4 regions of the Streptomyces sp. NPDC055966 genome follow, and region 2 is predicted to be linked to each of the others. Evidence: riboswitches for the same ligand, from Rfam matches in the RefSeq annotation. Region 2 holds a riboswitch; each other region holds the start of a gene.

Region 1 (4,771 bases), on a different contig from region 2:
GGCGCCCTTCTTCTGCTCCGTCACCTTCGCGCCCTTGGGCGGGGTGAAGGTGAACGTGGAGGCGGCCGGCCTGGCGAAGGAGACCTCGGTGAAGCCCGCGTCGACGACGGCGGCGCCGCCGCTCTTCGGGGTCAGCGTGAACTTCAGCGGCATGCCCGTCTTCGCGTCGACCGCGATGCTGATCGCGCCGACCGTGGTGCCCGACTGGCGCGGCTTGATCAGCAGCTTGTAGGCGGCGCGGCCGGCGACCTGCTCGGTGCCGTCGACGGTGACGGACGTGGTGCCGTCCACCGCCTTCAGCGCCTGGTCGGCGAAGTCCTTCGGCGTGGCCGGCGGCTGCTCGGCCCTGCGGTCCTTGCCCGTCTCGGGGGAGGTGCTGTGGGAGACGGAGTTGGTCTTGCTGTCGTAGCCCCAGACGTTCGTGCCGTCGTGGATGAGGCTGTACTCGGAGCCGCTCTCCAGCAGCGAGATCTTCTGCTTGTCCGGGCCGTCGGCGGCGACGCGCAGCGTGTGCGTGCCGGAGACCAGCTCGGTGAGCTTGGCCTGCGGGTCGGCGGAGGAGCCGGCGCCGGCGCCCTTGCCGGCCCCGGAGGCCAGGCTGCTCTCCAGGCCGCCGAGGTTCGGCAGGCCGAGGTCGGTGCTGATCTTCACCGTGCCGGACAGCTGCTGCACGTCCGACTTGGCGATCTTGTCGATGAGCTGCTTCGCGGTGATCTTGGGCAGGTCCGGGTCGCCCGAGGCGGCGAGCGCCGGGACCAGCCCGATCGTGGCCGCCGCCACGCCCACCACCGCGACCGGGACCGCGTAACGCGCGGCCTTGCGGCGTCCGGCGTGCGGGTTCTCGTCCCGCGCGACGTCCACCGCGTCATCGGATTCGTACGGTGCCATGTGTGCCTTACCTCCGTCGTCGGCGGCGGCTTTCCTCACGCTGGTCCACCCTGAGCCGCCATTCTCACCCGAATCGGTGAGGAGTGGTGATGTCCGTGTTCCCCATCTCACCAAATCGGCCATGAGGAAGCGTCAGACCACGGAGCCAACTCCGTGTACGCCTGCGGTATGACACGTAGGGGCGGCGACCACCGGGACCCCTAGGGGCCGGGCCCGGTCGCACGGATGCCGAAGGGCGCCGTACGGCCGTGTGCCATATCGCGGACACGTCAGCCACTGTCAGCGGGGACGAGCCGGTAGGCCGTCGCGGGCCGGCACGCCGTCGTGGGTGGCCCGGGGCCTCAGCCCGCGCGGTGCACCACCGCGTCGCACAGCTCCACCAGAGCCGCCTTGGCGTCGCAGTCCCGCAGCGGCGACAGCGCGGCCCGGGCCTCCTCGGCATAACGCACGGTGTCGCGGCGGGCCTGCTCCAGCGCGGGGTGCGCGCGCAGCGCGGTCAGGGCCTCGGCGTGCCGGGCGTCGTCGGTGAGGTCGGAGTCCAACAGCTCGCACAGCGCGAGGTCCTCGGGCAGCCCCAGCCGGGCCGCGCGCTCGCGCAGCCGGAGTACGGGCAGCGTCGGGATGCCCTCGCGCAGGTCGGTGCCCGGGGTCTTGCCGGACTCGTGCGAGTCGGAGGCGATGTCCAGGACGTCGTCGGCGAGCTGGAAGGCGACGCCGAGCCGCTCGCCGTACTGGGTGAGGACGTCGACGACCGTCTCGTCGGCGCCCGACATCATCGCGCCGAACCGGCACGAGACCGCCACCAGCGAGCCGGTCTTGCCGCCGAGCACGTCCAGGTAGTGCTCGACCGGGTCGCGGCCGTCCGAGGGGCCCGCGGTCTCCAGGATCTGGCCCGTGACCAGCCGCTCGAACGCGAGGGCCTGCACCCGGACCGCCTCGGGCCCGAGGTCGGCGAGGATCTGGGAGGCACGGGCGAAGAGGAAGTCGCCGGTGAGGACCGCGACGGAGTTGCCCCAGCGGGTGTTGGCGCTGTCCACACCGCGCCGCACGGCCGCCTCGTCCATGACGTCGTCGTGGTACAGCGTGGCGAGGTGGGTCAGCTCCACGACGACGGCCGACGGCACGATGCCCGGCGCGTAGCGGTCGCCGAACTGCGCCGCGAGCATCACGAGCAGCGGCCGGAACCGCTTCCCGCCGGCCCGTACGAGGTGCTGCGCGGCCTCCGTGATGAACGGGACCTCGCTCTTGGTGGCCTCGAGCAAGCCTTCCTCGACAGCCGCCAATCCGGCCTGGACATCGGCTTCGAGAGCCTGGTCCCGCACGCTCAGCCCGAACGGCCCGACGACGGTCACGAGGGGTCTCCTGTCTGCTGGTGTCTGCTGGCGATTACACGGTTTGTCGATAGGTCGCTGCCATCACTCAAGTCAGCGTATCCGGTCCTGTTTCGATCACCGATAGCGCCCACCGGTCCGGCCCGGGCGCTATTGGATCATGGCCGCTTTGTTTTCGATCAGATGGTAAGAACGGACATTCATCGACTTAACAGGACACCTTGCGCTTTGTCGCGAACCGAGGGGCGAGCGGAGTAACGGCTCCACCCTCACCCGCGGGCCATCTCACACCCACCCCTCACCCCATCCCTCGCCCACCCCCCTTTCCACGTCCCCCTTCACGACCGGCGCCACTCCGAGCGCGAGTCCCTGAAATCCGCTATGTCCCCTTTATGACTATTTGATACTTCGTGAGTTGGGTCACGGACGCCCATGTCCGCACACCGGCCGCCGAACCGCCCGTTCTCCTTGCCCGGCGCGCGAGTTGAGGGTTGGCAACCGCAAAGGATCAAGCACCACATAGGGTGCAGTTCAAGGTCAAACAGGACGTTGTGTGATTCCGGCACTTGTTCCCGACATGTGCTCTCGCATACGTTCCGGCTCGCTGGGCGGACGCCGAATCCTGCCGCCGCCCGCACAACCATCCGCGAACTCATTCGTACGGCAGGAGCGGGGGACCCAGGTAAGTCGCCGGACCGGTCGGCACACGTCGCACCGGAACGGCTAGGGGTGAAGCCGCGCCTTCTCGCGAAGGCACGGCCGGGCACCTCCCCGCCCGAACCCGACAGCTCACCTCGCAGGCGCCGGAGAGGAACTCCCCATGTCTGCTGCCGCTCAGCACAGCCGTACCCGCACCAGCCGTCTCATGCGCACCCTCGCCGTCGCCGGCACCGGTGCCGCCGTCCTCGCGATGCCGCTCATCGGCGCCACCAGCGCCTCCGCCGCCACCAGCACGCCCTCGACGGCCGCCGCGACCACGTCCCTCGTCCACACGTCCGGGTACACGAACACCCTCGACGGCTGGATCCGCGAGTCCCTCTCGATCATGGCCCAGAAGGGCATCCCCGGCTCCTACAACGGCATCTTCCGCAACATCATGCGGGAGTCCTCCGGCAACCCGCTGGCCATCAACAACTGGGACTCCAACGCCGCCGCCGGCATCCCGTCCAAGGGCCTGCTCCAGGTCATCGACCCGACCTTCCGGGCCTACCACGTGACCGGCACCGCGTTCGACCCGTACGACCCGGTCGCGAACATCACCGCGGCCTGCAACTACGCCGCCGCGCGCTACGGCTCGATCGACAACGTCCACAGCGCGTACTGAGACACCGGTCAGCCGGTCGGAAACAGTCTTTCGAGGACGACGGCGACGCCGTCGTCCTCGTTCGACATGGTGATCTCGTCGGCCACCGCCTTCAGTTCGGGATGCGCGCCGGCCATGGCGACCCCGTGCCCGGCCCAGTCGAACATCGGGATGTCGTTGGGCATGTCCCCGAAGGCCAGCGCCTGTCGGGCACCGACGCCGAGCCGCTCCGCGGCGAGCGCCAGCCCGGTCGCCTTGGTCACCCCGGACGGCTGGAGCTCCACGGTCCCCGGCCCCGACATGGTGACCGTCGCGAGCGAACCCACCACCGCGCGCGCGACGGCCGCCAACTCGTCGTCGGACAGGGCGGCATGGCGCAGCAGCACCTTGCTGATGGGCTTGTGCCACAGGTCGTCGCGCCGGTCGACCCGCACCGAGGGCAGGGTCGGGTGCGGCATCCGGTAGCCGGGCTCGATGAGCGTGAGCCCGTCGACGCCGTCCTGGTCGACGGCCGCGTAGACCTGCCCCACCTCGGCCTCGATCTTGCCGAGCGCCTCCTCGGCCAGTTCCCGGTGCAGCCGGACCGACCAGAGCAGGCGCCCGCCCCCGGCGTCGTAGACCTGCGCGCCCTGTCCGCACACCGCGAGCCCCGCGCAGCCGAGGCGCGCGAGCAGCGGCCGTACCCGAGGGGCCGGACGGCCCGTCACCACCAGATGCCGGGCACCGGCCCGCGCCGCCCGCGCGAGCGCGGCGAGCGACCGGTCGGAGACCGTGTCGTCGCCCCGCAGCAGCGTGCCGTCCAGGTCAGTGGCGATCAGTGCGTATGCGGCTGCCATGATCAGAGAATACGGACGCGGGGCCTGTCCGACTCACCTTGCCGTACTGCGTACTTACGTGCTCATCACCCCCAAGTGGCGCCCGCCGTCGGCCTGATGACACTGTCGGGGTCCCCTGTATGCCGTCGCCGTCCCCGGATGCGGCCGCTTCGTCAGCCGTGGGCCGCCGCCAGGTGCTTCGCCAGTCGCGGCGAGGCGAACTCCGTGCCGCACACGAAGCGCATCACCGGGCCGTACGACGCCGCCGCCGGCAGGCCGGTGAAGTACAGGCCGGGGACGGAGGAGACGCAGCCGGGGCCGAGCCTCGGCGCGCCGCGGCTCACGGCCAGCCGGGTGCGCAGGCCGTGGCCGAGGAAGTCCATCGCCGCGATGTCGACGCGGTAGCCGGTGGCCGCGATGACGTGGTCGGCGGC
Region 2 (4,771 bases):
GGGAGCGGCGGGCCTGCCGCTTGGTCTGGGAGCGGTAGACCCGGGCCGCCGTCTGCTCGCCGAGCAGCCGCAGCCTGGTCGCGGTGGAGAAACGGTCCCGGTCCCTCGCGGCCATCTGGCTCTCGCCTCCCCTTGCGCTGTGCCTGGCACGCCTCACACGTGCGTACGTCCCCGGACACGGTACGGGACCGGTACGGGGACGTACGTACGACTGGCTAGGACTTACCTCTTAACGGCTCAGCCCTTGAAGCGCGGGAAGGCGGAGCGGCCCGCGTACACCGCGGCGTCGTCGAGGATCTCCTCGATGCGCAGCAGCTGGTTGTACTTGGCGACGCGCTCGGAGCGGGCCGGGGCGCCGGTCTTGATCTGGCCGCAGTTGGTGGCGACGGCCAGGTCGGCGATGGTGACGTCCTCGGTCTCGCCGGAGCGGTGCGACATCATGCACTTGAAGCCGCTGCGCTGGGCCAGCTCGACGGCGTCCAGGGTCTCGGTCAGCGAGCCGATCTGGTTGACCTTGACCAGCAGGGCGTTGGCGGTGCCCTCCTCGATGCCGCGGGCGAGGCGCTCGGGGTTGGTGACGAACAGGTCGTCGCCGACGAGCTGGACCTTGTCGCCGAGGCGGTCGGTGATGACCTTCCAGCCGGCCCAGTCGTCCTCGAACAGCGGGTCCTCGATGGAGACGAGCGGGTACGCGGAGACGAGCTCCTCGTAGTACTCCGTCATCTCGGCGGCGGAGCGCTCCTTGCCCTCGAAGAGGTACTTGCCGTCCTTGTAGAACTCGGAGGCGGCGACGTCGAGCGCGAGGGCGATCTGCTGGCCGGGGACGTAACCGGCCTCCTTGATCGCCTCCAGGATGAGGTCGAGGGCGGCGCGGTTCGACTCCAGGTTCGGGGCGAAGCCGCCCTCGTCGCCCAGGCCGGTGGACAGGCCCTTGGACTTCAGGACCTTCTTCAGCGTGTGGTAGACCTCCGCGCCCCAGCGCAGCGCCTCGGAGAAGGACTCCGCGCCGATCGGAGCGATCATGAACTCCTGGATGTCCACGTTGGAGTCCGCGTGCGAGCCGCCGTTGAGGATGTTCATCATCGGCACCGGCAGCAGGTGCGCGTTCGGGCCGCCCAGGTAGCGGAACAGCGGCAGGTCGCTGGCCTCGGAGGCGGCGTGGGCGACGGCGAGGGAGACGCCGAGGATGGCGTTGGCGCCGAGGGAGCCCTTGTTGTCGGTGGCGTCCAGGTCGAACATGGCCTGGTCGATCAGGCGCTGCTCGGTGGCGTCGTAGCCGACCAGCTCCGGGCCGATCTGCTCGATGACGGCGAGGACGGCCTTCTCGACGCCCTTGCCCTGGTAGCGGTTCGGGTCACCGTCGCGCAGCTCGATGGCCTCGAAGGCACCGGTCGAGGCGCCCGACGGAACGGCGGCACGACCCGTGCTGCCGTCGTCGAGGCCGACCTCGACCTCGACCGTGGGGTTGCCTCGGGAGTCCAGGATTTCCCGGGCTACGACGACGTCGATGGACGGCACGAGCATCTCCTTCTTGGATGTGACGCTGGAAGTGCGGGGCGGTGTGCCTTGCGGCTGCGCCGTGCGACTAGAGCCTAACCGTCTCCGGGGGATCGGCCCGCGACCGACCGCCCCGTGAACGCGGTGGGACATGCAGACGGTACCCATTGTTCACCCTCGGAACAAAGGGGGCTGTCGATGAGGCCCGGCTGAAGAGCGGGGAAACAGAAAGCCCCGTCCCGGCGCGTACGGGGGAACACGCGCCGGGACGGGGAGCCCGTGGGGACGGGGGTGACCCTCACGGGGTCCTCGGTGTGGGGGGTGGGGATGTGAGGGCGCTGTGCGTCCGGCCGGAGCCGGATGTCACTTCAGGTGCAGCTGCTGACCGGGGAAGATGAGGTCGGCGTTGTCGACGATGTCCTTGTTCAGCTGGAACAGCTTCTGCCAGCCGCCGGCGACGTGGTGCTTCTCGGCGATGGAGCTGAGGGTGTCGCCCTTGACGACCTTGTACTCGCCGTCGCCCTTCTTGACCTTCTTGCCGGTCGGGGTGGTGACGGTCTTGCTCGCCTTCGGGGCCGTGCGCTCGGTGGAGCGGGTGGCGGCCTGCTGGTCGGCGGAGCGGGTGGTGGCGCTGCCGGAGGAACCGCTGCCCGCCGAGCCGCTGCCGGTGGAGCCGGAGCCGGTGCTCGGGGCGGAGCCGTTGTACGGGGCGGAGGACAGGCCCGTGCCGCAGACCGGCCAGGCACCCTTGCCCTGCGAGGCGAGGACCTTCTCGGCGACGGCGATCTGCTGCGCCTTGGTGGCCTGGTTGGCGGTCGAGGCGTAGGCGGTGCCGCCGTACGCGGCCCAGGTGGAGGCGGAGAACTGGAGGCCGCCGTAGAAGCCGTTGCCGGTGCTGATGGACCAGTTGCCACCCGACTCGCACTGGGCGACCGCGTCCCACTCGGAGGCGGTGGCGGCGGAGGCGTTGCCGGCCGCCATCAGCGGGGCGGCGACGGCGGCACCGGTGACACCGGCCAGCGCGACGACGCGGACGGCCTTGGACGGACGACGGTGCTTGCCCTTGCCGGAAAACAGCATGGATCGATCCCCTCACCGACGCCTGCGAGGTGAGCTGTCGGGTTCGGGCCGGTTGAGTTGCCCGGCCGCACGCCCGCTGTCGCGGGCCTGCGGCTTCACCCCAAGCCGGATCCGGCGTCAACTGCCGGTTCCAGCGCCTACCTTGGGTCCCCCGCTCCTGCCTACGGCGCTTGACGCGACGACTGTTCCCGGACGGCCGCTGGCAGGATTCGGCGTTGCGGCAGCCGGGGCTCGTGGTGACGAGCGGTCCTGACCGTAGACAGGCGATCGACGGAATTTCAAAGACGATCAGGGCTTCTGAGACTCATCCCACACTTTCGCCAAAACGGACATTAGCGATCAAGCGGGGCGCCAACTCGCCTTACTCCGCGTCCTTTTCGTTACCGACTTCCAGGGTCTGACCGGCGGTGATCTGGTTCGGGTCGGCCCCTATCACCTTCTTGTTGCCGTCATAGAGCGCGCGCCATCCGCCGTCGACACCGAGAGAGCCAGCGATGGAGGCGAGCGTGTCGCCCTCACGGACCGTATAGGTGTTCGTCCGGTGGCCCGCGTGGCGGCCCGAGGACGCGGCATCCTGACCGTTTGTCACGTTTTCGTCCGCACTTCCGCCGCGGTGACGTCCGCCACTGCTGAGCGCTCCCGTGTCGACGAGGCTCCAGGAACCGGTGCTCTGCGGGTAATTGTCCGACTCGTCGGTCCCGGGGGTGGCGCTGGGCGAGCTGTCGCCGCCCTGCGCGCCTCCGCCACCGGAGGACCCGATGGAGCCACCGGAACCGGATGTGCCCGCCTTGTCGCCCTTGTCGGACTTGTGGCTGCCTGCACCCTTGGAGCCGTGCGACGCGCCCGACTCCTTGCCACCCCCGTCACTCGCGCTCGGTCCGGGCGTGGCACCGGCATCCGAGGAAGCGTCCGCGCCGGAGCCGGACTTCGAGCCGGAGTGGGCGCCCGACCCGTCCCCGGAACCCGAGTCGGACCCGGACGAGTCCGACAGACCGGACGAGTCGGAACCGTTCGTCGATCCGGAGTCGCCACCCGAGCTCTTGCCGCTCCCGGAGTTCCCGACGCCCGTGTCGACCTCGACCGAACCCGAGTTGGAGGTCAGCCCGGCGGTCAGCGCGCACATGGTCCACGGCTTGGTGCCCTGGTCGGCGAGGATCTTCTCGGCGACGGCGATCTGCTGGTTGCGGCTGGCCTGGTCGGCGCTGTCGGCGTACTGCGTGCCGCCGTACTTGTCCCAGTCGTCCTGCGATATCTGGAGACCGCCGTAGTACCCGTTGCCGCTGTTCTGGCTCCAGGAGCCGCCGCTCTCGCACTCGGCGACCTTGTCCCACGTGGTGCCGTCGGCCGCGTGGGCGCTCGCGGCGCCGAGCAGCGGGATGGCGATGGCGGAGCCGGTCACGCCGGCCGCGACGAGGAGGGCCGGAGCCTGACGGGGGCGACGGTGACGACCGTTCCCGGTGAGCATGCGGAAGCCTTTCGTGCGACAGCAGGACCGGCGCGGCGGCGGACGGTGCCGGTCGCCACGCTGATGGGTGAACGTATCGGCACACGATCACTTGTCACAAGTTAATGCCGCGCAGATCACGTGAAGATCACAGGGTTGAATCCCTGTCATGTTTCGTTTCCCACGAGGCCGTTACGCCGGTTTCGCCCACCCCTACGACGCTTGTGCGGCAGCGGCGGTTCCCCCGCCGGCGGGGACCGGGGTGAACTCGACCGGCAGGGTGCGCAGCCCCCGCATGATGAGCCCGCCGCGCCAGCGCAGCTCGGCCGGATCAGCGGCGAGCCGCAGGTCGGGCAGCCGGGTGAACAGGGTGGCGAGCGCGCTCTGGCCCTCCAGGCGGGCGAGCGGCGCGCCGAGGCAGTAGTGGATGCCGTGGCCGTAGCCGAGGTGCTGGTTGTCCCGGCGGGAGAGGTCCAGCACGTCCGGCTCGGCGAACCGCTCCGGGTCCCGGTCGGCCGCCGCGAGCACCACGAGCACCGGGTCGCCGGGCGCGATGTCCTGCCCTCCGATGACGAGCGGCTCGGTGGCGAACCGCCAGGTGGCCAGCTCCACCGGGCCGTCGTAGCGCAGCAGTTCCTCGATACCGGTCTCCAGCAGGTCCCGCTCCCCGCGCGCCAGGGAGTCCTGGAGCCGCCGGCGCTGCCCGGGGTGGGTGAGCAGGGCGTAGGTGCCGTTGCCGATCAGGTTCAC
Region 3 (4,771 bases), on a different contig from region 2:
GCCAAGCTGGTCTCCGAGGGCCTGGAGGAGCTGCCCGAGACCGTCTGATCCGGCCCCGCCCGGAACACGGAACACCGAAGCCGCGTCGCCCTTTCCGGGGCGGCGCGGCTTCGCCGTTTGGCACGGTCTTCCACAATGCGTGAACACACCTGAATTCAGGCAGCAAGAATACACCGCCACCGAATTACTCTTCTTTGTATACGGCGCTCGTGTTAATGACGCAGGCCGGTCATGTTTACGGCGTGTTGCGAAGTCCTCACACCCTCGCCGCCGGCAGAAAAGCGAAGCCGGTGCGCGGCCGTCGCGCGCTCGCCGTGCAGAGCCGTGAGCGCCCGCGCGCGCTCGCCGTCGCCGCGCGCCACCGCGTCCACGATCGCGCCGTGCTCCGCCCAGGACTCGACCGGGGTCGGCAGCGCCTCCACCGCGTACATCCAGGCGATCTTGTGGCGCAACTGGGTCAGCATCGAGGTCAGCGAGGGGCTCGCGCAGGCCTGGGCGAGCGTCTCGTGGAACCAGCCGCCCAGTGACCGAAGATCCTCGCTGCTGCCCCGCCTGGCCCGCTCCTGGCCCAGTCTGACCAGGCCGCGCAGCACCTTCAGATGTGCCTCCGTGCGCCGCTGCGCGGCTCGGGCGGCGCCGAGCGGCTCCAGGAGCATCCGCATCTCCAGCAGGTCGGCCGCCTCCTGCTCGGTCGGCTCGGCCACGCACGCGCCCGCGTGCCGGCGCGTCACCACGAAGCCCTCCGCCTCCAGCGTGCGCAGGGCCTCGCGGACGGGGACGCGCGAGACGCCGTAGCGGCGGGCCAGGACTTCCTCGGTGAGGCGGCTGCCGCGCTCGTGGACACCGGCGACGATGTCGTCCCGGATCGCTGTGCATACCGAGTGCGCCGGAATACGCATGACCGACCTCCGCCTTAATCCCCGTGACACGTCGACGATGGACGCGTGTTCCGTGACTCTATTGCAATGAGCCAGAATTTCCGACGGCGGGCCGGAATCCATGGATATTTTTTGGACAGCGACTCCCGTAAGCGCACCGAGGACACCGTGGAAAAACGACGAAAGCCCCGGCTCGGTGAGCCGGGGCTTCGGATGCCGTGTCTCGTGCGCCGTGCGCGTCAGACGTTCACGCCGTGCTCGCGGAGATAGGCGACCGGGTCGACGTCCGAGCCGTAGTCGGGGGTCGTACGGGCCTCGAAGTGCAGGTGCGGTCCGGTGACGTTGCCGGTCGCGCCGGACAGGCCTATCTGCTCGCCCGGGGTGACCTGTTGGCCCACCGTGACGCCGAGGGACGACAGGTGGCCGTACTGGGTGTACATGCCGTCGGCCATCCGGATCACGATCTGGTTGCCGTACGCGCCGCCCCAGCCGGTGGAGACGACGGTGCCGGAGCCGACCGCGTGGACGGGCGTGCCGCTGGCCGCGTGGAAGTCGATGCCGGTGTGGGAACCGGAGGACCACAGGGAACTGCTGGCCTTGTAGCCCGTGGAGACGTACGAGTCCGCGATCGGGGCGACGAAGCGGTTCAGCCGCTCGCGCTCCGCCTCGCGTGCGGCGCGGGCCTTGGTCTCGTGGATCTCCTGGGCCCGCCGGGCCGCGGCCTCCTCGGCCGCCTTCTGCGCGGCGGCCTGCCGCTGGGCGGCTGCCTGCGCGTCGATCTGCTCGGCGATGTCGTCGCCCACGCTGATCACCGGGGTGAGGCCGGTCTGCTCGACGGAGTTCTGGGCGGCGGACGCGGGGGAGGCCGCGAGGGTGCCGATGACACCGGTGGTGAGGGCCGCGACGCCGGCCGCCTGAGCGGCGGTGCGCGTGACCCGGCCGGGCTTGCGGTGCTTCCCGGTGGCGCACATGAACGCCATGGAGTGGCTGGTCCTTTCCTTCCCTCTCGCCTACCGGGTTAGCTGACGGGTTCGGAGCAGGAAGGTCTCCTACGGCCCCCACGCGCACGCGTGGGCGTCCGATTCACCCCAGGGGACGTTGTGGGTCCCCGGCTCCCCTGGCTCGCGCCGTACGGGGACTCGGCGATGGCTGTCCGGTGCCGCGGGTGCGGCGCACTGCCTGACGAACAGCCCGGACGACGCTAGGCGGGCCTGCCGCCGGTCCCCAAACCGAACCGGGCTTTTGTAGCGCATCCCACAGGGCAGACAGGCAACCTCCGTCCCAAATCGGGCATCTGGGGAAGGGCGCGGAACGACGAGGGGCCCTGACGGCCCGTAGGCGGTCAGGGCCCCACGCGTGCGTGCCCTACTCGGCCGCGACCACGCTGACTTCGCCGATGCCGAGCGCCTCCACCGGCGCCTTGATCTGCGAGGCGTCACCGACGAGGACGGTCACCAGGCCGTCCACCGGGAAGGCGTTCACGACGGCGGCCGTGGCCTCCACCGTGCCCGTGGCGGCCAGCTGCCGGTACAGCGTCGCCTGGAAGTCGTCGGGCAGATGCTGCTCGACCTGGTCGGCCAGCGTGCTCGCGACGGCCGCCGCCGTCTCGTACTTGAGCGGCGCGACCCCGACGAGGTTCTGGACGGCCACGTCCCGCTCGGCGTCGGTCAGTCCCTCCGCCGCGAGGGTGCGCAGCACCTTCCACAGGTCGTCCAGCGCGGGACCGGTGTTCGGCGTGTCCACCGAGCCGCTGATGGCGAGCAGGGAGGCACCCGTGCCGTCCGCGGCGGACCGCAGGACCTGGCCGAAGGCACGCACACCGTAGGTGTAGCCCTTCTCCTCGCGCAGGACGCGGTCCAGGCGGGAGGTGAGGGTGCCGCCCAGGCAGTACGTGCCGAGCACCTGCGCGGGCCACACGCGGTCGTGCCGGTCGGGGCCCACGCGGCCGATCAGCAGCTGCGTCTGGACCGCACCGGGCCGGTCCACGATGACCACGCGGCCGGTGTCGTCGGCGCTCACGGCCGGCACGGGCCGGGGCTGCCCCGGGGTACCGCTCCAGGCACCCAGGGTGTCGCCGAGCAGGGCGTCCAGGTCGATGCCGGTGAAGTCGCCGACCACGACCGTGGTGGCCGTCGAGGGGCGCACATGGCGGTCGTAGAAGGCGCGTACGGCGGCCGCGTCGATCTTCTCGACCGTCTCCTCGGTGCCCTGGCGCGGACGCGACATGCGCGAGGTGGCCGGGAACAGCTCCTTGGACAGCTCCTTGGCGGCCCGGCGGGTGGGGTTGGCCAGCTCGTGCGGGATCTCGTCCAGGCGGTTGCGGACCAGCCGTTCGACCTCGCTCTCGGCGAACGCGGGCGCGCGCAGGGCGTCGGCGAGCAGGCCGAGGCCCTTGGCGAGGCGGGAGGCGGGCACCTCCAGGCTGATGCGGACACCGGAGTGGTCGGCGTGCGCGTCGAGCGTGGCGCCCGCACGCTCCAGCTCGGCCGCGAACTCCTCGGCGGAGTGCTGGTCGGTGCCCTCGGAGAAGGCCCGCGCCATGATCGTGGCGACGCCGTCCAGACCGGCCGGCTCGGCGTCCAGGGGCGCGTCGAGCAGCACCTCGACGGCGACGACCTGCTGGCCGGGGCGGTGGCAGCGCAGCACCGTCAGGCCGTTGTCGAGCGCCGCGCGCTCGGGGGCCGGGAACGCCCACGGCTTGGCCTCGCCGGGCCGCGGCTGAGGGTGGAAGTCCATGCTGGCGAGCTGCTCGGTCACTTGGCCGTCTCCTCGTTCTCGTTGCCGGCCTCTACGGTCGCTTCCTGCTCCGGGTCCTCGGGCACGTCGGCGTCGGGGGCCGCTTCCGGGGACTTCGGCTCGTAGACGAGGACCGCGCGGTTGTCGGGGCGCAGGCGGGCCTTGGCGACCTCCTGGACCTCCTCGGCGGTCACCGCCAGGACGCGCTGGACAGCCGTGAGGGCGAGCTGCGGGTCGCCGAACAGGACGGCGAACCGGCACAGTTCGTCGGCGCGGCCCGCCACCGTGCCGAGCCGGTCCAGCCACTCGCGCTCCAACTGGGCCTGGGCGCGCTCCATTTCCTCCGGCGTCGGGCCCTCCTCGGCGAACCGGGCGAGCTCCTCGTCGATGGCGGCCTCGATGACCGGCACCTCGACGTCGCCGGAGGCCTTCACGTCCAGCCAGCCCATCGAGGGCGCGCCGGCGAGGCGCAGCAGGCCGAAGCCGGCCGCGACGGCCGTACGGTCGCGGCGCACCAGCCGGTTGTACAGGCGGGAGGACTCGCCGCCGCCGAGGACGGTCAGGGCGAGGTCGGCCGCGTCGCACGCGCGCGTGCCGTCCTCCGGCAGCCGGTAGGCGGCCATCAGGGCGCGCGCCGGGACCTCCTCGACGACGACCTCGCGCTTCTGCTCGCCGATGACCTCGGGCAGGGAGCCGTCGCGGGGCGCGGGCTTGCCGTCGTGCGCGGGGATCGAGCCGAAGTACTTCTCGATCCAGGCGAGGGTCCGTACGGGGTCGATGTCGCCGACCACGGACAGCACCGCGTTGTTCGGCGCGTAGTAGGTGCGGAAGAACTGGCGGGCGTCCTCCAGGGTGGCCGCGTCCAGGTCCGCCATCGAGCCGATCGGCGTGTGGTGGTAGGGGTGGCCCTGCGGGTAGCTGAGGGCGGTCAGCTTCTCGAAGGCGGTGCCGTAGGGGACGTTGTCGTAGCGCTGGCGGCGCTCGTTCTTGACGACGTCCCGCTGGTTCTCCATGGACTCGTCGTCCAGGGCGGCCAGCAGCGAGCCCATGCGGTCGGCCTCCAGCCAGAGCGCGAGCTCCAGCTGGTGGGCGGGCATGGTCTCGAAGTAGTTGGTGCGCTCGAAGCTGGTGGTGCCGTTCAGCGAGCCGCCGGCACC
Region 4 (4,771 bases), on a different contig from region 2:
TGTCCAGCTACCAGGTCCCCGCGGGCACGTCCGTCAAGGCCGGCCAGCCGATCGCGTATTCCGGCAACTCCGGCAACTCCACCGGCCCGCACCTGCACTTCGAGGTGCATCCGGCGGGCGGAGCGGCCGTGGACCCGCTGCCGTGGCTGCGCAGCCACGGCCTGGACCCGACCTGAGCCGCGTATCCCGACGTGAGCCGTGACGGTGTGAGCCCCGCCGGTCCGGCGGGGCTCACACCTTCCACTGCTTCTACAGCTTCTCGACCGGCGCGTAGCGCAGCAGCAGCCGCTTCGGCTTGCCGTCGCCGAAGTCGATCGTCGCCTGGGCCTTGTCGTCGGCGCCCGCCACCGCGACGACCGTGCCGAGCCCGAACTGGTCGTGGGTGACCCGGTCGCCGACCGCCAGCGACACCGCCGGCTTGTCCGTCGTACGCCGCGTGGCGAACCCGGACGCGCCCGCGGCCGACGAGCGCGAGCGGGACGAGGACAGCGAGGCGGCGATCCCGGAGGCCGGGCCGGAGGAGACCGGAGCCGTCGCGCCCGTCCGCTTCCACTCCAGGTGCGCGGTCGGGATCTCCTCCAGGAAGCGGGAAGGCGGGTTGTACGACGGCTGGCCCCAGGCGCTGCGCATGGACGACCGGGTGAGGTACAGCCGCTCACGCGCGCGCGTGATGCCGACGTACGCGAGGCGCCGCTCCTCCTCCAGCTCCTTGGTCTGGCCGAGGGCGCGCATGTGCGGGAAGACGCCGTCCTCCATGCCGGTCAGGAAGACGACCGGGAACTCCAGGCCCTTGGCGGTGTGCAGGGTCATCAGGGTGATGACGCCGGCGCCTTCCTCGTCCTCGTCGGGGATCTGGTCGGAGTCGGCGACGAGGGCCACCTGCTCCAGGAAGTCGGCCAGCGTGCCCTGCTCGCCCTCCGCGCGCTCCTGCTCGAACTCCAGGGCCACGGCCGCGAGTTCCTGGAGGTTCTCGATGCGGGTCTCGTCCTGCGGGTCGGTGGAGGACTGCAACTCGGCCAGGTATCCGGTGCGTTCGAGGACGGCCTCCAGCACGGTGGCCGGTCCGGCGCCGGACTCCACGATGGTGCGCAGGTCCTCCATCAGCGTGTTGAACCGCTTGACCGCGTTGGTGGAGCGCGCGGCCATGCCGTACGCCTCGTCCACGCGCTTGAGCGCCTGCGGGAAGCTGATCTTCTCGCGCTGGGAGAGGGCGTCGATCATCGCCTCGGCGCGCTCGCCGATGCCCCGCTTGGGGACGTTGAGGATGCGGCGCAGCGGCACCGAGTCCTCGGGGTTGGCGAGAACGCGCAGGTAGGCCAGGACGTCCCGGACCTCCTTGCGCTCGTAGAAGCGGACGCCGCCGACGACCTTGTAGGGCAGGCCGACGCGGATGAAGACCTCTTCGAAGACACGGGACTGGGCGTTGGTGCGGTAGAAGACGGCCACGTCGCCCGCCTTGGCGTCGCCCGCGTCGACCAGGCGGTCTATCTCGTCGGCGACGAACTGGGCCTCGTCGTGCTCGGTGTCGGCGACGTAGCCGGTGATCCGGGCGCCCTGGCCGGCGTTGGTCCACAGGTTCTTCGGACGGCGGGACTCGTTGCGCTCGATGACCGCGTTGGCGGCGCTCAGGATCGTCTGGGTGGAGCGGTAGTTCTGCTCCAGCAGGATCGTCGTCGCGTTCGGGTAGTCCTCCTCGAACTGGAGGATGTTGCGGATCGTCGCGCCCCGGAAGGCGTAGATCGACTGGTCCGCGTCACCGACGACGCACAGCTCGGCGGGCGGGAGGTCGTGCTCGCCCGGCGGGGCGGCGACGTCCTCGGTGACGTCCTCGGCGGCGCGCTCGACGGTGCCGACCAGTTCGCGGACCAGTGCGTACTGGGCGTGGTTGGTGTCCTGGTACTCGTCGACCAGGACGTGCCGGAAGCGGCGGCGGTAGTGCTCGGCGACGTCCGGGAAGGCGCGCAGCAGATTGACCGTCGTCATGATCAGGTCGTCGAAGTCGAGCGCGTTGGCCTCGCGGAGGCGGGACTGGTAGAGCGCGTAGGCCTGGGCGAGGGTCTTCTCGAAGCCGTCGGCGGCCTGGGCGGCGAAGTCCTCCTCGTCGATCAGCTCGTTCTTCAGATTGCTGATCTTGGCGCTGAAGGACTTGGGCGGGAAGCGCTTGGGGTCGAGGTCCAGGTCGCGGCAGACCAGGGCCATCAGGCGCTTGCTGTCGGCGGCGTCGTAGATCGAGAACGACGACGTGAAACCGAGCTTCTTCGACTCGCGCCGCAGGATGCGCACGCACGCGCTGTGGAAGGTCATCACCCACATCGCGTGCGCGCGCGGGCCGACGAGCTGCTCGACGCGCTCCTTCATCTCGCCCGCGGCCTTGTTGGTGAAGGTGATCGCGAGGATCTGGCCCGGGTGCACGCTCCGCTCGGCGAGCAGGTGGGCGATGCGGTGGGTGAGCACACGGGTCTTGCCGGAGCCGGCGCCGGCGACGATGAGCAGGGGGGAGCCGGCGTGGACGACCGCGGCGCGCTGGTTGTCGTTCAGCCCCTCCAGCAGCGCCGCCGCGTCGAGTGCGGGGCGGGGGGCGCCGTCGCGGTAGTAGGAATCCCGGTCCGGCGGCACGTCGAACTTCCCGCCGAACAGATCGTCCGGAAGCGGCTCCGGAGCGTGATCGTCCTCGGGCGGCGGCGGAGGCTCCTCCTCGCGCCCGCGCGGGGGCTGGAGGTCCGCCAGGAAGCTGTCGTCAAAGAGGCTGCTCATCGCTCTCCGAGTCTAGGGCGCCCCACCGACAACCGGTCGCCGTCCCGGGAAGAAGACCGCGCGGGCGAAGGGGCGAACATCCCTTACCCAGCGGAATCACCCGATGACCCGGACGTGATTCCGGTCTCGGATCACGAAAATGTATCGGACATATCACGCACCAACCTTCACACTAGCCACACGAGTTGGCTAGGTTGCGGTCGGGCCGCGTGCGCGGCCCCCGCCGAGTCCGGCCCGTCCCGTACGGGGCACCCGGAGCCGGGGACCCACCGAACCTGGGGTGAATCGGCCGAATCCCGTCCGGGACGACGCCGTAGGGCAACCCTTCCGAACCACCGCCCGAACCCGACAGCTAACCCGGTAGGCGGACCATTGGAAGGAGTCGCCTCCCTTGGCGTCGCACCGCAAGCCGCGCCCCGGCGGGACCACCGCGGCGGGTATACGCACCCCCGCTCTCGCCACCGCCGCCCTCACCTCCATAGCCATGCTGTCCCAGACCGCCGAGGCCGCCCCGGGCACCGACCACAACCGGCCGAGCCTGGAGGAGGTGGAGAAGAAGGTCGACGACCTCTACCGGCAGGCGGAGTCGGCGACCGAGAAGTACGACGCGGCCAAGGAGCGCACCGGCAAGGAGCGCGGCCACGTCGACGCCCTCCGCCAGGAGGTCGCCCGCCGCACCGACAGCCTCAACAAGGCCCGCGAGGAGCTGGGTTCGTTCGCCGCGGCCCAGTACCGCACCGGCGCCGCCGCGCCGAGCACGGCCACCTTCCTGCTGGCGAACGACCCGCAGGACTACTTCGACCAGACCCAGCTGATGAACCGGCTGACCACGCGCGAGAAGAGCGCGGTCGACGCCTACATCGGCGATCAGGCCGCCACGATGAAGAAGCGGCGGGAGGCCGCCGAGAGCCTCCAGACGCTGACCACCTCGCAGCAGGACCTCCAGACGGCCAAGACGACCGTCCAGAAGAAGCTCGCCTCCGCGCGCGAACTGCTCTCGCAACTGACGGCCCAGGAGAAGGCGCGACTCGCGCAGATCGAACAGGCCAAGCAGCAGGAGGCGGCGCGCAAGGCGGCCGAGCTGGCGAAGCAGCAGGCCGCGGCCCGGGCCAAGCAGCAGAGCAGTTCGTCCGGCTCGTCGTCGTCCGGCTCCGGCGGGTCCACGTCCACGGGCTCGACGGGTTCCACCTCTTCGGGGTCCTCGGGATCCTCCGGCTCGTCCGGTTCGTACGACACGAAGGCCGAGAAGGCCCTCGCCTTCGCCCGCGCCCAGATCGGCAAGCCGTACGTGTGGGGCGCCACCGGGCCGGGCTCCTACGACTGCTCGGGCCTGACCCAGGCCGCATGGAAGGCAGCCGGCGTCGCGCTCCCGCGCACCACGTACGACCAGGTGAACGCCGGCACCACGGTCTCCCTGGCGGACGCGCGCCCGGGCGACCTGATCTTCTTCTACGACGACATCAGCCACGTCGGCCTCTACATCGGCAACGGCATGATGATCCACGCCCCCAAGCCGGGCGCCTACGTCCGCGAGGAGTCGGTGTACTACGGCGGAGAATCGATCATCCACAGCGTGGTCCGCCCGGGCTGATCTCCGCACCGGTGCCCACGCGCGCGTACCGGCGTTTCCCGGCCACGCGCGCGTACCGGCTGTTCTCGCGCCTCGGCTCCGCGTCCCGGACCTGGCCTGGTACGTCGTCCTGCCGGCGGCCGAGGCGGCGCGGCCCCGGCCCGGCTACGACGTACGGCGGTGGTCGACGGTGTTCCCGATGGGGATGACGGCGGCTGCGACGCTTTCCGTCGCGGCCGCCGTGCGACTCCCGTGGCTCCGGTGGCCGGGGCGGGTGCTGGTGTGGGTGGCGGTGGCGGCGTGGCTCGCGGTCGGCGCCGGAGCGGTGCGCGCGGCCCGTACGGCGGGAGGGACGGCCGTCAGGTCCACAGGACGGCGATGAAGATGTTCGCCATGGTCAGCAGGCCGACGACGCCGAAGGCACCCTTCTCGACCTTCTCCTCGTCG

The links. Region 2 has a riboswitch for cyclic di-AMP ahead of ACFC8N_RS07380 (transglycosylase family protein). Riboswitches for the same ligand answer to the same signal wherever they lie in the genome.
Region 1: it holds a riboswitch for cyclic di-AMP, as region 2 does, so the genes downstream of both, ACFC8N_RS37325 (transglycosylase SLT domain-containing protein) here and ACFC8N_RS07380 (transglycosylase family protein) in region 2, are expected to answer to the same signal.
Region 3: it holds a riboswitch for cyclic di-AMP, as region 2 does, so the genes downstream of both, ACFC8N_RS06390 (M23 family metallopeptidase) here and ACFC8N_RS07380 (transglycosylase family protein) in region 2, are expected to answer to the same signal.
Region 4: it holds a riboswitch for cyclic di-AMP, as region 2 does, so the genes downstream of both, ACFC8N_RS29160 (NlpC/P60 family protein) here and ACFC8N_RS07380 (transglycosylase family protein) in region 2, are expected to answer to the same signal.

The regions. Positions count from the first base shown of each region.
Region 1 covers NZ_JBHJYK010000022.1:120,474-125,244, forward strand. Annotated here, with positions in the region: gene ACFC8N_RS37315 (outer membrane lipoprotein carrier protein LolA) at 1-888, opposite strand, end outside; gene ACFC8N_RS37320 (polyprenyl synthetase family protein) at 1,230-2,240, opposite strand; cyclic di-AMP (ydaO/yuaA leader) riboswitch at 2,855-3,035, shown strand; gene ACFC8N_RS37325 (transglycosylase SLT domain-containing protein) at 3,040-3,543, shown strand; gene ACFC8N_RS37330 (HAD family hydrolase) at 3,552-4,358, opposite strand; gene ACFC8N_RS37335 (FAD-dependent oxidoreductase) at 4,511-4,771, opposite strand, start outside.
Region 2 covers NZ_JBHJYK010000003.1:105,796-110,566, forward strand. Annotated here, with positions in the region: gene ACFC8N_RS07370 (septum formation initiator family protein) at 1-115, opposite strand, end outside; gene eno (phosphopyruvate hydratase) at 238-1,524, opposite strand; gene ACFC8N_RS07380 (transglycosylase family protein) at 1,861-2,577, opposite strand; cyclic di-AMP (ydaO/yuaA leader) riboswitch at 2,582-2,756, opposite strand; gene ACFC8N_RS07385 (transglycosylase family protein) at 2,939-4,042, opposite strand; gene ACFC8N_RS07390 (cytochrome P450) at 4,235-4,771, opposite strand, start outside.
Region 3 covers NZ_JBHJYK010000002.1:467,191-471,961, forward strand. Annotated here, with positions in the region: gene ACFC8N_RS06380 (HPr family phosphocarrier protein) at 1-48, shown strand, start outside; gene ACFC8N_RS06385 (GntR family transcriptional regulator) at 213-899, opposite strand; gene ACFC8N_RS06390 (M23 family metallopeptidase) at 1,118-1,858, opposite strand; cyclic di-AMP (ydaO/yuaA leader) riboswitch at 1,871-2,033, opposite strand; gene ACFC8N_RS06395 (pitrilysin family protein) at 2,244-3,614, opposite strand; gene ACFC8N_RS06400 (pitrilysin family protein) at 3,632-4,771, opposite strand, start outside.
Region 4 covers NZ_JBHJYK010000015.1:70,087-74,857, reverse strand. Annotated here, with positions in the region: gene ACFC8N_RS29170 (M23 family metallopeptidase) at 1-176, shown strand, start outside; gene pcrA (DNA helicase PcrA) at 250-2,754, opposite strand; cyclic di-AMP (ydaO/yuaA leader) riboswitch at 2,966-3,138, shown strand; gene ACFC8N_RS29160 (NlpC/P60 family protein) at 3,146-4,345, shown strand; partial or broken gene ACFC8N_RS29155 (hypothetical protein) at 4,434-4,706, shown strand; gene ACFC8N_RS29150 (hypothetical protein) at 4,684-4,771, opposite strand, start outside.